DNA from 2 places in the Bacillus vallismortis genome. Region 2 is predicted to be linked to the other one. Evidence: a T-box and tRNA genes for the amino acid it is inferred to sense, from the RefSeq annotation. Region 2 holds a T-box; the other holds one or more tRNA genes.
The links. The T-box of region 2 lies ahead of thrS (threonine--tRNA ligase). A T-box ahead of a tRNA ligase gene usually reads a tRNA of that ligase, here a tRNA-Thr.
Positions count from the first base shown of each region.

Region 1: it encodes a tRNA-Thr, which carries the amino acid that the T-box ahead of thrS (threonine--tRNA ligase) is inferred to sense. The anticodon was not compared.

Region 1 is NZ_CP026362.1:3,321,926-3,329,014, forward strand. Features, by position in the region: gene cdaR (CdaA regulatory protein CdaR) at 1-1,330, opposite strand, end outside; gene cdaA (diadenylate cyclase CdaA) at 1,323-2,144, opposite strand; gene rsiW (anti-sigma-W factor RsiW) at 2,304-2,930, opposite strand; gene sigW (RNA polymerase sigma factor SigW) at 2,944-3,507, opposite strand; tRNA gene BV11031_RS17460 (tRNA-Gln) at 3,736-3,807, opposite strand; tRNA gene BV11031_RS17465 (tRNA-Tyr) at 3,812-3,896, opposite strand; tRNA gene BV11031_RS17470 (tRNA-Thr) at 3,919-3,991, opposite strand; tRNA gene BV11031_RS17475 (tRNA-Val) at 3,996-4,071, opposite strand; tRNA gene BV11031_RS17480 (tRNA-Glu) at 4,075-4,149, opposite strand; gene BV11031_RS17485 (2-thiouracil desulfurase family protein) at 4,331-4,786, shown strand; gene BV11031_RS17490 (GNAT family N-acetyltransferase) at 4,799-5,281, shown strand; gene murQ (N-acetylmuramic acid 6-phosphate etherase) at 5,390-6,307, shown strand; gene BV11031_RS17500 (MurR/RpiR family transcriptional regulator) at 6,321-7,089, shown strand, end outside.
Region 2 is NZ_CP026362.1:3,921,473-3,928,561, reverse strand. Features, by position in the region: gene BV11031_RS20755 (MarR family transcriptional regulator) at 1-237, opposite strand, end outside; gene thrS (threonine--tRNA ligase) at 357-2,273, opposite strand; T-box leader at 2,328-2,549, opposite strand; T-box leader at 2,582-2,804, opposite strand; T-box leader at 2,837-3,064, opposite strand; gene BV11031_RS20740 (YwgA family protein) at 3,161-3,661, opposite strand; gene BV11031_RS20735 (HD domain-containing protein) at 3,697-4,998, opposite strand; gene BV11031_RS20730 (YuzB family protein) at 5,159-5,383, opposite strand; gene BV11031_RS20725 (RsfA family transcriptional regulator) at 5,598-6,380, shown strand; gene BV11031_RS20720 (carboxylate/amino acid/amine transporter) at 6,524-7,089, opposite strand, start outside.

The DNA.
Region 1 (7,089 bases), 600 kb from region 2:
CTTCTTGCTGATTTTGATCATTCGTTTGTTTATCTGTGCCATCCTGGTTCCCTGATGTATTGCTGTTGTCATGAGTTGATGTATTGCTTTTTTTAGACGTCAGCTTGATTTTGGCGCTTTTTTGCCCCAAGGACCAGGTTACATTCTGAGGCCCGTTTACTTCAAGCTTCACGCTATGCTCCCCGTCATCTAAATCTGATACATTCACATACAATTCTATATCTGATTTTTTCAGCTTTTTTATATTGCCGGGAGAACCTTTAGCCGTCACGTCTATGGCTTGCGATTCAGGCTCAAGAAATTCAATGGTTTGCGAGCTGTTCAGCCCTACAGTCTTTATAGGGACATTTTCAAAATTCTGGTCCGCTTCACTATCAACCTCTATATGCAACGTCACCTTTGACGGCGAGATTTTTTTGACGCCGTCGGGAAGCGGAATATCTGCCTCGATATCTGAATCCTTGTTGATTTTGCTTAAATCTAAGCTGACGCCGTCAATAAATTCAAGAGAATCCAACACATCCTGCGAGCCGTAAACCGTTACCTCACTGGGGCTGGATTCAATATTCGCTATGCTGACACCGTCAGGAAGGCTTCCTGTCCGTTCAATTTTAAAGGGCACTTTTTTACTTGGGCTTGTCACCGGAACGGTAATCTTGATGACCGAGGGCTCCACGTCCACAGGAAGCGCGTTTCCATCTTTATCATAGACAGTCACTTTCGCTTCCTTTTCGATCGTTTCATCTGCTTTTTCCAGATTCACCGAAGCTTTCACAAGAGAAATATGATCAATCACATCTTTAGATCCGGTGATCTGCACATTTTTCGGGCTGACAATCGGCTGCTCCGGAGAATAGCCTTTTTTCATCTTGCTTTTATTATAATACTCCACTTCTACAGGAAAGCTTTTGGTCGTTCGTTCTTGAATTGTAACTGTCGTAACCGATGGATTAATCGAGATTGTGAGTCCATCCGACACGTTTTTGGCCTTAAGCTCGACCTTATGTGTGCCGGTTTTCAAGTCCTCCATGTCGGCATATATTTCAAAGTTCTTTGTCTGTCTGGCCTTTTTCACGGCGCTTGTCGAACCTTTTATTGTGACATTCACTGTTTGCGGAACACCTGTCACGACGTAGTTTTCATCATCGTAATACGCTTTAACCGGAATGTCGGTCAGTGTTGCCTCATCAATCGTTGATGTCGGAAAAAAAGATTCACCTGGTTTTTTCGGAGTCGGTGCTTGATTGCTGTTAACCGCCACATAAAGCAAGAGCGCGAAAAGCAGAGCAATGATTTTTACAGCCCAGCGGTTGTTTAAGAATTTATCCATTTTTCTTGCCCCTCCAATACCAGCGGTTAGAAGAAGTGTCTCTGGTGTTTTTCTTAAACTCGGCTTCAAGCATTTCTTTCAGCGCTTCTTCAGTCAGTTCTCTGTGAAGGTCGCCGTTCTTTGCCACACTGACGCCGCCGGTCTCTTCCGACACAATAATCGTCAAACTGTCTGTCACTTCACTGATGCCGACAGCCGCTCTATGCCGCGTGCCCAGTTCTTTTGAAATAAACGGGCTTTCAGAAAGCGGCAGATAACAGGCGGCAGCGGCAATTTCATTATTCTTCATAATCACCGCACCGTCATGCAGCGGAGTGTTCGGAATAAAAATATTGATCAGCAGCTCGGAGCTGACTTTGGCATTCAATGGGATGCCAGTCTCTATATAATCGCCCATTCCAGTGTCCCGCTCAATGGTCAGCAGGGCTCCTATACGGCGTTTCGCCATATAATTGATCGCCTTTGTGATGGCCTCAATCGTTTTCTGTTGCGCTTCCTCCACAGGCGTGCCGCTCCTTGAGAAAAAGCGGCCGCGGCCAAGCTGCTCAAGCGCTCTTCTCAGCTCAGGCTGAAAAATAATAATGATTGCTAAAAATCCCCATGTTATCGCTTGGTCCATCAGCCATTGAAGCGTACCGAGGCCCAAATATTGGCTTGCCATACGAACAAGCACGATCACGACAATTCCTTTTAACAGCTGAACCGCTTTCGTGCCGCGTATGACCATAATAAGCTTATATATCACATACCAAACAAGGAGAATATCAACGGCATTGCCGAGGTACTGCAAAAAAGGGATATCCTCAAAAGCCATTTCCTCGTCCTCCAAGATTTCAGTCATTTCGTATTTTGTGTTTAACGTGTTACGCATATGTACTTAACATAGCGAGCCCATTATACCACATTTCGATTTGGCAAGTGAAATGCGCCAGCTCTTTCAGCCCGTAAAAAAAGAGCAAAGCGGCGACACGCTTTACTCTTTGTCATTCGGTTTTAATGCATTGAGTACACTTTTCCCCGTGGACTTCAATTTGTACCATGTCCAGTCGAATAATTGATTGATTTCATCAATCTGACCGGTGACTTGTCCAGCAGAGGCCATATACTTTTCGCCATTTACAACGGTTACATCCCCGTCTATTTTGCCTTTAATAATGAGCTTGCCGTTTTTGACAGTCACATCACCTTTGACCGTCTCACCTTCAGGTACGATTACAGTATGATTCTGCACCACAAGATTCGGCTGCTTGGACACGCTGAAGTTATGGTCATTATGCCAGCTGTTTAAAAACCCCCCGCCCATCAAAATGATGAATACCGCAGCAGCTGCGATAACAGGATGGGTTCTGAACCATCTTTTCACAGAAGCTCTTTTCTTCTCCTTAGGCAATTTCGCCATGACATTAGCGGTAAAATCCGCAGGGGCTTCGACATGCGATGTGCTCCGCACGAGCGCTATAGATTTTTCCATCTCATAAAAATGCTTTCTGCATTTCTCGCATGTCTCAAGATGTTCATTTAATACGCGTTCATCTTTCGGAAGGATATCTCCATCAAGATGCATATGCATAAGCTGCACAATTTGTTCAGGACAGCTCATTTCATCACCCCACTTAAAGATCCCTTAATTGTTTTCGAAGAGCCTCTCTCCCTCTGTGAATCCGCGTTTTCACAGTCCCCACAGGAATGTTCAGAATCTCGCCGATTTCAATTAATGAGAGTTCGTCAATATACTTTAATACGATTACTGTTCTGTATTTGTCAGGAAGCTTTAAAATTTTCTGTTGAATCGTGTTTGATAGCTCCAGCGACACTATTGCATCTTCTGGCAAAACTCCGTCTGCGGCGATTTGTGAATACATGGTCAAGCCTTCCGTACCAGCCACCTCTGCATCGAGGTAATAATCCGGCTTCTTTTTGCGAATGCGGTCAATCGTCAAATTGGTCGCAATTCGATAAAGCCAAGTTGAAAATTTCCGGTTCGTATCAAAACTGTCGATATTAACGTACGCCCTGATGAAAGCCTCCTGTGCAATATCCTCCGCCTCATGCACATTGCCGAGCATACGGTAGCAAAGCTGATAAATTTTATCCTTGTAAATATCAACGATGTCCGCAAATGCATTTTGGTCGCCTTTTTTGACTTGCTTAATTCTCTTTTTAATCATCATTTCCATATTTATCTAACCTCTGCCTTCACCGGTCTGTATGTATACGAGCTTCGTTTGAAAAGGTTTCAATTTTTTATAAAATAAGTTTAACAAATTTTTGGCAGGGTGTAGATGGTAATTCGCCAATAAACTACCTTAACATATGATTAAAATTATTATACAGACTGAACAGTTAGAAGTTGGAATAATCATCACAAAAGAAAAAAGACACCTTTTGGTCAAAGGTGTCTGTGACTGGGCTAGCTGGATTCGAACCAACGCATGACGGAGTCAAAGTCCGTTGCCTTACCGCTTGGCTATAGCCCAATAATGGTGGAGGGGGGCAGATTCGAACTGCCGAACCCTGAGGGAGCGGATTTACAGTCCGCCGCGTTTAGCCACTTCGCTACCCCTCCACATAAAATTTTGAAAAAACAGTGCCGGCAAGAGGACTTGAACCCCCAACCTACTGATTACAAGTCAGTTGCTCTACCAATTGAGCTACACCGGCAAGATGGTGGAGGATGACGGGCTCGAACCGCCGACCCTCTGCTTGTAAGGCAGATGCTCTCCCAGCTGAGCTAATCCTCCAAATGGTGACCCGTACGGGATTCGAACCCGTGTTACCGCCGTGAAAGGGCGGTGTCTTAACCGCTTGACCAACGGGCCGTTTGTGTTCTCGTCGAGCTGACAAAAGTTATTATATACAGGTTGACCTCCATTTGTAAAGAGAAAAATTGAATTTTTTATTTTCAAACTTTTTAACCCCTTTTTTAAGTGAAAAAGCCTACCAACATTAGTCATTTATTTTATGATAGAAATAAGCGAATCCGAGGGAGGAGTAACCAAAATGATTCTAGTCAGTTCTTGTCTTGGCGGCATTGAATGCAGATACAACGGCTCTCACGCCGCATCAGAGAAAATCAGAAAACTAGTCGATGAAAAGAAAGCAGTCATGGCTTGCCCTGAGCTTCTCGGCGGCTTCTGCACGCCCCGTGAGCCTGCAGAAATCATCGGAGGCACTGGCGAGGATGTACTCAATGGAACCGCGAAAATCATGACGGCTTCAGGAGAAGATGTAACAGAATTATATATGAAAGGCGCCGCTAAAACATTAGCTTACGCAAGAGAAATCAATGCTTCTGCCGTCATATTAAAAGAAAACAGTCCGTCATGCGGAAGCAATTTTATTTATAATGGCACATTCTCTGGCAGAAAAATCGCCGGCAGGGGAGTGACCGCCGCACTATTAATACAAGCAGGCTACCGCGTCATTTCAGAAAATCAGCTAGACGACATATTGTAAGGAGGCCGCTACATGACTCTAGACATATCTTTATCATTCTATAAACCTGAACATTTGCAGGAACTTCAATCATTCACGTTAAACAACGATGACAAACGCTTTACCTCTCTTCCCAAAGAGGTGCTGACTCAGACCTTAGGCGTAAAAGACCGATATCCGGTTGTCATTCTAAAAAACGATCTGCCGGTCGGCTTTTTCATTCTATATACGTCAAAAGAAACGCTTGCTCCCTATACTAACAATCCATTTGCTTTACTGCTCAGTTCCCTGTCAGTAAACGCTGCACATCATGGAAAAGGCTATGCAAAAAAAGCAATGCTTCAGCTACCCTCGTTTGTGAGCGGTTATTTTCCATGGTGTGATGAAATCATTTTGGCCGTCAATTACCTAAACACACGCGCAAAACAACTTTACATGAAAAGCGGATTCCTGGATAAAGGAAGGAGGAGAATCGGGCCGCTAGGAGAACAGCTGATTCTTCATTATTTCTTATAGTCTCAGATGAAATAAAATTTCAAAAATAAAAAACAGAGTTGAAATACAATGACAGAAATGAATATACTGAATATTGAAATACATTATATTGAAACAGGGGGCATCCTCATGTCAGAACCATTAAACCTTCACCGTCTCACAACGGAATCACGCAATAGCCAAACAGCTGACATCCATAAAGCAAACACACTCGGCATCCTCAAAATGATCAACAACGAAGATTTGAAAGTCGCAGCCGCCGTTCAGCAGGTTCTCCCCAAAATCAAAACAGCTGTAGACTGCGCCTGCGACTCGTTTCAAAATGGGGCCCGGCTCATATACACAGGCGCCGGCACAAGCGGCAGACTCGGTGTCATGGATGCTGTTGAATGTCCTCCCACCTTTAGCGTAAGCCCAGATCAGGTCATTGGAATCATGGCTGGAGGCTCCGAAGCATTTTTGCAGGCAGCAGAGGGCATTGAAGACAGTGAAGAAGCAGGAGCCGAAGATTTAAAAAACATACAGCTTACATCAAACGATACCGTCATTGCCATCGCAGCAAGCGGCCGCACACCTTATGCCGCAGGCGCCCTCACATACGCCCGTAAAGTCGGAGCACATACCATCGCCCTTACCAGTAATGAAAATTCCGCCATCAGCAAGGAAGCTGATCACAGCATTGAGGTTGTCGTCGGACCTGAGGCTATAACCGGATCAACACGTATGAAAGCCGCATCTGCTCATAAAATGATTCTAAACATGATATCCACCGCTGTCATGGTCAAAATCGGCAAGGTTTACGAAAACTTGATGGTAGACGTCAACGTCAGCAACAAAAAACTAAAAGAACGCGCCATCAGCATCATCCAAAGCCTTACAAATGCTTCATACGACACAGCCAGACAAACTCTGGAACAAGCCGATCATCACGTCAAAACGGCAATCGTCATGCTCAAAACAAGCACAGATCAGGAGCAAGCTAAAATATTACTAGATGAAGCAAACGGTTTTATAGACAAAGCTATCGAAAATCACCATTCAGGATAAGGAGAGAACGAGCATGGCAACAGGCGGTATAGCGATCATCCAATCAATGAAGCACAAGCTCCCTCCATCGGAGCGTAAACTTGCGGATTACATCCTAACTCATCCCCACAAAGCAATCGAAAGCACTGTCAGCGAAATCAGCGTCTTAGCCAATTCAAGTGACGCTGCCGTCATCAGGCTCTGCAAATCACTCGGACTAAAGGGCTTTCAAGATTTAAAAATGAGAGTGGCAGGCGATCTGGCAAAGCCTGCTACTCAAGGCTACCGGGACATTTCGCCCCACGAACCGCTGTCCTCCATTTCTGAAAAAGCGGCCGGCAATGCCATCCAGGCCATTCAGGATACTTCAGACCTGATGGACTACAAAAAGCTGGAACAAGCGGTGTCTCTGCTTCTCAAAGCTCATACCGTGCATTTTATCGGCCTCGGGGCTTCCGGCATTGTCGCTAAGGACGCCCAGCAAAAGTGGCTTCGGATTCATAAACAAGCAACCGCGTTCACAGACACTCACCTTGTGGCATCATTAATCGCAAATGCAGATAAGGATGATATCGCATTCGCCATTTCGTTTTCAGGAGAGACCCAGGAAATCATTGAATTGCTCACGATGGCTAAGAAAAAAGGCATCAAAACGATCAGCCTCACACAATTCAGTCAGACATCCGTCTCCGCGCTGGCTGATGTCCCATTGCACACAGCATATTCCAACGAAGCCCTGATTCGAAGTGCAGCCACTTCCTCCCGCCTCGCCCAGCTTTTTATGATTGATGTTTTGTTTTTAG
Region 2 (7,089 bases):
AAACCCCTCCTGCTCTAAATGATTGAGAGCGGTGGTTGTGGCAGAAGGAGACAATGTGACTTCCTTTAGTATATCCTTTATGGTGCAGCTCCCATGTCTGTATATGATCCGCAGAATAAATCCTCTTACATTATTTACGTGTTTCGGAACGGTCGCTTCATCTAATTGCTTGGTGGTTTTCAAGTATTTTGTAAGTGCGTGATCCAGCAAATTTGCTTCCAGTTTGTCATGGTCCATGTCAATTTCCCCATTTCGAGATGCATTCAAAACATACGAACGATTTGATTTACTTATTATTTTACTGATTCCGAATAGGGAAAGTCAAAAAAGCAAAATGAGAATCCGCAGCTTTTCTCCTACATGCCTCGATTTTTCACCTGTTTGACAAGCTTATCTTTAAATGTCTGAAAAGGGGCGTGTTCACTCTCCTGATGCCCGAATTGGCGGACGTTTACCGCATCATGCTGCTCTTCATGATCTCCAAGCACAAGCACGTACGGGATTTTCTGCATCTGGGACTCTCTGATTTTGTATCCAAGTTTCTCATTGCGCTCATCAATGCCAGCTCGTATTCCCAGCTGCTTCAGCTCTGCCTGCACCTTTCTGCAATAGTCCAAGTGAACGTGCGAAACCGGTATGATCTGTGCCTGGACCGGTGCGAGCCAGACTGGGAAAGCCCCGCCGAAATGCTCGATCAAAATGCCGAAGAAACGGTCGATCGAGCCGAATACCGCTCTGTGAATGACGACGGGCCGAACCTTTTCATTGTGTTCATTGATATATGTTAAACCAAATTTTTCCGGCATTTGAAAATCAAGCTGAATGGTCGCGCATTGGTGGCTTCGTTTCAGGGCATCTTTGATGTGAAAATCGATTTTCGGCCCGTAAAACGCCCCGTCACCTTCGTTGATTTCATAAGGGAGGCCAAGCTTCTCAAGGACGTGTGCTAAGGCGCGTTCCGATGATTCCCAAAGGCTGTCATCGCCTAAAGAATCCTCCGGGCGAGTCGAAAGCTCAACCGAATACTCAAAACCAAAAGTGCGATATACCTCGTCAATCAGCCCAATCGCTTCTTTGATCTCGCTCTCAATTTGATCCTCACGAACGAAGATATGCGCGTCATCCTGGCAGAATGTCCGAACGCGAAGCATTCCATTTAAAGCACCGCTGTATTCATGGCGATGCACCTGGCCGAATTCCGCCATGCGAATCGGCAGATCCCGATAAGAATAAAGGCTGTTTTTAAAGATGAGCATATGGCCGGGACAATTCATCGGCTTCATGGCGAATTTTGTCTCATCCACTTCTGAAAAATACATATTGTCGCGATAATGATCCCAGTGGCCAGACTGCTCCCATAACCGCTGATTCATCATAAACGGCGTACGCACCTCATCATAGCCGGCCTTTGTTTGCAGCTCACGCGAGAAGCGTTCCAGCTCATTACGGACAACCTGCCCTTTCGGCAAATAAAACGGCATGCCCGGTGCTTCTTCAGAAAACATAAACAGCCCTAGTTGTTTGCCCAGCTTGCGGTGGTCTCGTTTTGCCGCTTCTTCCAGCATATGCAGATGCGCATCGAGCTCTTTTTTCTTGGGAAACGCAACCCCGCACACCCGTTGCAGGACTTCATTTTCGCTGTCTCCGCGCCAATAAGCGCCGGATACTCTTGTCAGTTTGAACGCCTTGATCATTCCTGTAGAAGGAAGGTGCGGCCCGCGGCACAGGTCAACAAATTCTCCCTGCTGGTACAGCGTGATATCCGCTCCGCGCGGAAGATCCTTCAAAATCTCCAGTTTAAACGGCTCGCCTTTTTTGGCAAACAGCTCTTCTGCCTCTTCGTAAGAAACCTCAATTCGTTTGATCTCATGGTTCTCATTCATAATGTTCTTCATTTCTTTTTCGATGGCTTCTAAGTCTCCTGATGTCAAACTGTGCTCCAGCTTCATGTCATAGTAGAAGCCGTCTTCAATCACTGGACCTATCCCCAATGACACTTCTCCATACAGGCGTTTCACAGCTTGAGCCAATATGTGCGCTGATGTGTGGCGGAATACCTGCAAGCCTTCTTGTGAATCAAGGGTGATAATCGAAAGCTTGGCATCCTCCTCCAGCTTAAAACTGAGATCAACGAGCTTGCCGTTGACCTGCCCCGCAGCCGCCTTCTTTTGCAGGCTGGAGCTGATAAAACCCGCTACATCTTTGACTGCAATGCCTTTCGGGTATTCCTTGACCTGTCCGTCGGGAAGCTCAATGTGTACATGTTTATTCATTTTTTAAACACTCCTTCATTATTTTTGTATATAAAAAAACACACCCGTCCCGCTGAAAGGGACGAGTGTGTGATTCACCCGTGGTTCCACCCAAATTCCCGACAAAAGCTATGTTGTCGGCTTGGTGCTATAACGCAGCATAGACGGCATTGGATACTTCAGTTCCCCAATGCTGCTCCAAGGCGGTAAATGATCATCCTAAGCTGGGAAGCTCTCACCTTTCCTTCCCTCTCTGAAAACCGTAACGACCATTCGTGTCCTTTTCTTCGCATGTATTCAATTCATAAAAAAAACACATCCATCCCTATACAAGGGACGAATGTGTTTATGATCCGTGGTTCCACCCAAATTCCCGACAAACGCTATGTTTATCGGCTCGGTGCTGTAACGCAGCATAGACGGCATTGGATACTTCAGTTCCCCAATGCTGCTCCAAGGCGGTAAACGATATTCCTAAGCTGGGAAGCTCTCACCTTTCCTTCCCTCTCTGAAAACCGTAAATATCATTCGTATCCTTTTCTTCGCATGTATTCAACTCATAAAAAAAACACATCCATCCCTCTACAAGGGACGAATGTGTTTATGATCCGTGGTTCCACCCAAATTCCCGATCACACACATGGTGTATCGGCTTTAAGGTGCTTTAACGCAGCATGACGGTATCGGATACTTTAGTTCCCCGATACGGCTCAAAGGCGGTAAGCTGCTTTCCCTGCGTTAGGAAGATCTCAGCTGTTCTTCCCTCTCTGGAAACCGTAAAAAGCATCTCATGTCCTTATCAGTGCCTGTATACATTACTGATTGTTAAATGATTTCATATATTTTACAATAAATTTTTTAAAACAGCAATCTTTTTTGTTAAAAAAAGCAAAAGATGCTCTGTATGGTTAACAAATCTGCTTCAATTCCTCTATGTATTGAAGCGCTTCGTCATATTCTTCATTCGTATATTTTTGCTTGCTTTTGATTGTAAAGACTTTTTCTTTCTTTTCCTCGGCCTCAAGCCCGTCAAAGTAAAGGATCGTGGAAACCAGCTCTAAAAACCGCGATGAACGGCTGTTCACACTGTCGATATAGCCCTTAATGTCTGGCATATCCAAATCTGCATGGTCTAAAAATGCGGAGCCTGTCTCGGTCAGTGAATAACGGTATTGAAAGTAGCCGCCCTTTTTTTCCTTCACCTCATCCAGAAATCCAAGGTTGCACAGCTCTTCAATCTGGAGCGTCAGTTCTTCTGAATACGGTCCATAAAAGTGAAAATCATATTTCTCATAGAAAGGAAACTGCATTTTCTTGGCGATATAAATCATTTTCTGCAGCTTCTTCCGCCCGATGATTTCTCCAGAATCCGAGAACACCTTCATCAGTTTTGCATGTTCTTTCAACAAATTCCCGACATCTCCTTTTTCCTTCTTTCCAATTTCTATGTCAGTCCCAGCAGCTGCCGGATTTTCATTTTCGCTTCCGGGTATTCAGAGCCGTCACAAATCAAGTCCTTCGGATAGTACAGCTTGTGGTCCGTCCGCCGTTTCCCGGAGATGGATTCCACAATAGCCGACTGTCTGGACAGTTCTTTAATTTGGCCGTTTTGCGTCAAGAGATGGATCGGCAGACGCTCCTCTTCCTCTCCCGGACGGTAAAAATCGTATGGCAGATCAGAAGAAGAATCAACGACCAAATAATAGCTCGGATCGATTCCCGCCTCTTTGAACAATGAAGTCAGCTCAAAATAAGCCGACATTTCTTCATTCGGATTGAATTCAACGTATTGGAACAGCTGGCGGTTAATGAATCTGCGGCACAAATCGGATAAAATCGCGTCCTCTTCATCCTCCCAGGCCTGGAAGTAATACAAAATAATAGATTCATCCAGCTTCACATAATCCTCCAGTATCAATTTCCCTTCAAAAATAGAATAGAAATGAACCGGAGCGTGAGTGAAGACATAGCCTTCATCATGAAGCTGCTTCGCTCTGTGAAGAATCTTCGTTAGTATAACCTCCGCGCTTCTTGTCACTGGATGGAAATATACCTGCCAGTACATTTGGTAGCGGCTCATGATATAGTCTTCGACAGCGTGCATCCCGCTTTCTTTAATGACGATCTGATCCTCGCGCGGGCGCATCACGCGAAGAATCCGCTCCATATCAAAATGGCCGTAACTGACGCCTGTATAATAAGCGTCGCGCTGCAGGTAATCCATGCGGTCCGCGTCAATTTGACTCGAAATCAGGCTGACCACTTGCTTGTTTTTATATGTTTTGGCAATGACTTCAGCAACATCCTGCGGGAAACGCGGGCTCACCTTTCTGAGCACCTGATTGACCTCTGTGTCCCCCAAAATGATTTCCCTTGTAAAATCTTCGTGGTCAAGGTGAAAGACTTTTTCAAATGAATGTGAGAACGGTCCGTGCCCGAGATCATGAAGCAGCGCCGCGGCCAAACAGAGTTCGCGCTCACTGTCATCCCATTCAGGGCGGCCTTTAAAGACATCATCGACCATTCTCCTGACAATTTCATAGACACCGAGAGAATGGTTAAACCGGCTGTGCTCAGCGCCGTGGAACGTCAAATACGTCGTGCCGAGCTGCTTAATTCTGCGGAGACGCTGAAATTCACGGGTACCGATCAAATCCCATATCAGCTTGTCCCGAACATGAACATAGCGGTGCACCGGATCTTTAAACACTTTTTCTTCTGATAATTTTCCATTTGGATACGCCATCGTCATTCCCTCTTTTTTTTAGCCGTGTTTCTATTATATCGACTCTATTCTTTGAAAACATCCTTGAATTTGCCCGGCGATTTGTTCCACCTTCACAAAACACACATTCTGCGAAGCAAAAAAGCCTGACCTGAGGCCGAGGCTATGAAAAAATATGTTTTTACTTTTTTATTTTCTTTTTTACTTTATCAATCAGCTCATCCTCTGTCGGAGCTGACAGCGGGCGATTGTTCACAAAAGCAAATGATTTTTTCCGTCCGGGCCCGCAATAAGATTGGCACCCTACCTCAACCTTTGCATCCGGGTCCACTTCTTTTAAACGCGGCAGCAATGTTTTGATATTAGTGGCTTGGCAATCATCACACACTCGAAATTCATTAGCCATGACGTACGCTTCCCTTCATTTCTATGTTCATCTATGTGAATAAACTTAAAATCGCTTTTCAAAAAAATCACATCGCTCTTCATTTTACAAGGATTCGACTGTTCCTGCAAGCCGCTCCATCCTTCGTATCTCCTATTCTTTCAGCCAACTTGTATAAATATTTTCCAAATTGGACACTCTAATACCATGAAACGAAAAATGGGAGTTGAGATAAATGACAAAACAGCGACAAGACGCTTGGTCAGAAGAAAATGATCTGCTTTTAGCCGAAACAGTGCTCCGGCATGTGAGGGAGGGCAGCACTCAGCTGAACGCCTTTGAAGAAGTCGGAGATCAATTAAACCGGACATCCGCAGCCTGCGGATTCAGATGGAACGCGGTCGTCCGCCATCAATATGAAAAAGCGCTTCAGCTTGCGAAAAAACAGCGAAAACAGCGAATGAGAGCGCTCGGAAACGGGCAGCCCGCAAAGAAAAGACTATTATATCAGCCACCTGCGGTTGATCCTGAAACAATTCAAGAAACTGCAATGCTGGAGGAACAGGCGAAAGCTGAAACTCCGACAGCCGAAAATGAGCAGCAGCCTTTACTGTCAGGCGAACACATGCCTTTTGTAGACGAAAGCTTTAAGGAAGAGTTAGCTAGTCTATCACACTTATTGTCTCCTCAAACGCCTTCAGCCGCGCCTGAGATGACGATGGATGATGTGATCCGCTTCCTGCAGAATTATGAAGGAAATAACGAGCAATCATCGGCATTAAGGATGGAAAACGAACGTTTAAAGAAAGAAAATCAAGAATTGCAAAGCAAAACGGAACAGCTTGAGGCAGAAGTTCAAAAGCTGGAAAAAGACCAAAAAACAATCCAAGAAGATTACGAAACCTTAGTGAAAATTATGAATAGAGCCAGAAAGCTAGTTTTATTTGAAGAAGATGAACATGCCTCTCCGTCCTTCAAAATGGACCGAAACGGCAATTTAGAAAAAATGGCAGAATAAGTTAGAGAAATCCCAAAACCAGCAGCTGTTTTGGGATTTTCGGCATGCGCAAAATCCCCTTTTCCATTGAGAAAAGAGGTTTTTATCATTTTGCAGCAGTTTACTCTATTCTTGTAAAATGAGGCCAAGCTTATGTGAATCTATTAAGACAAGTGAGCTGCCTCGGCCGTTTTTTGTTTACGCGGCGCAGCGGAAATGACCAGAAGCCCCAGCATCATCAGCGCAATGCCGAACCACGAGGAAAGTGAAAGCATTTCCCCTATGAAAAATACGCCCAGCAATGAGGCCGTCAGCGGTTCAGCTAAAGAAAGCGTGACTGCCGCCGAGGCCGGAACCCCGGTAAGCCCTTTCGCAAACAAAAAGTATGCGGCGCATGTTGCGATTAGGCCGATATAAAGGCTCGTTCCGAATCCTCTCGGTGTCAATATCCACGAGATATCTGATTGCCATAAAAGCGGCGTCAGCAGGATGGCGCTGATCATAAAGACAACGGCGGAGGTTGCTCGTGGAGGCTGGGTTTTCATCATCGCTTTACTGATGAGCGTATAACCAGCAAAAGAAGCACCAGCTCCAAGCGCCATAAGCACGCCAGCCACATCAATCCGGACATTCGAACCGTCGGAAAACAGGAGCCAGCAACCGGCTAAAGCCAATACAGTCGCGATCCACCACGAGTTTTGCGGGCGTTTTTTCAAGACAGCCCACTCCA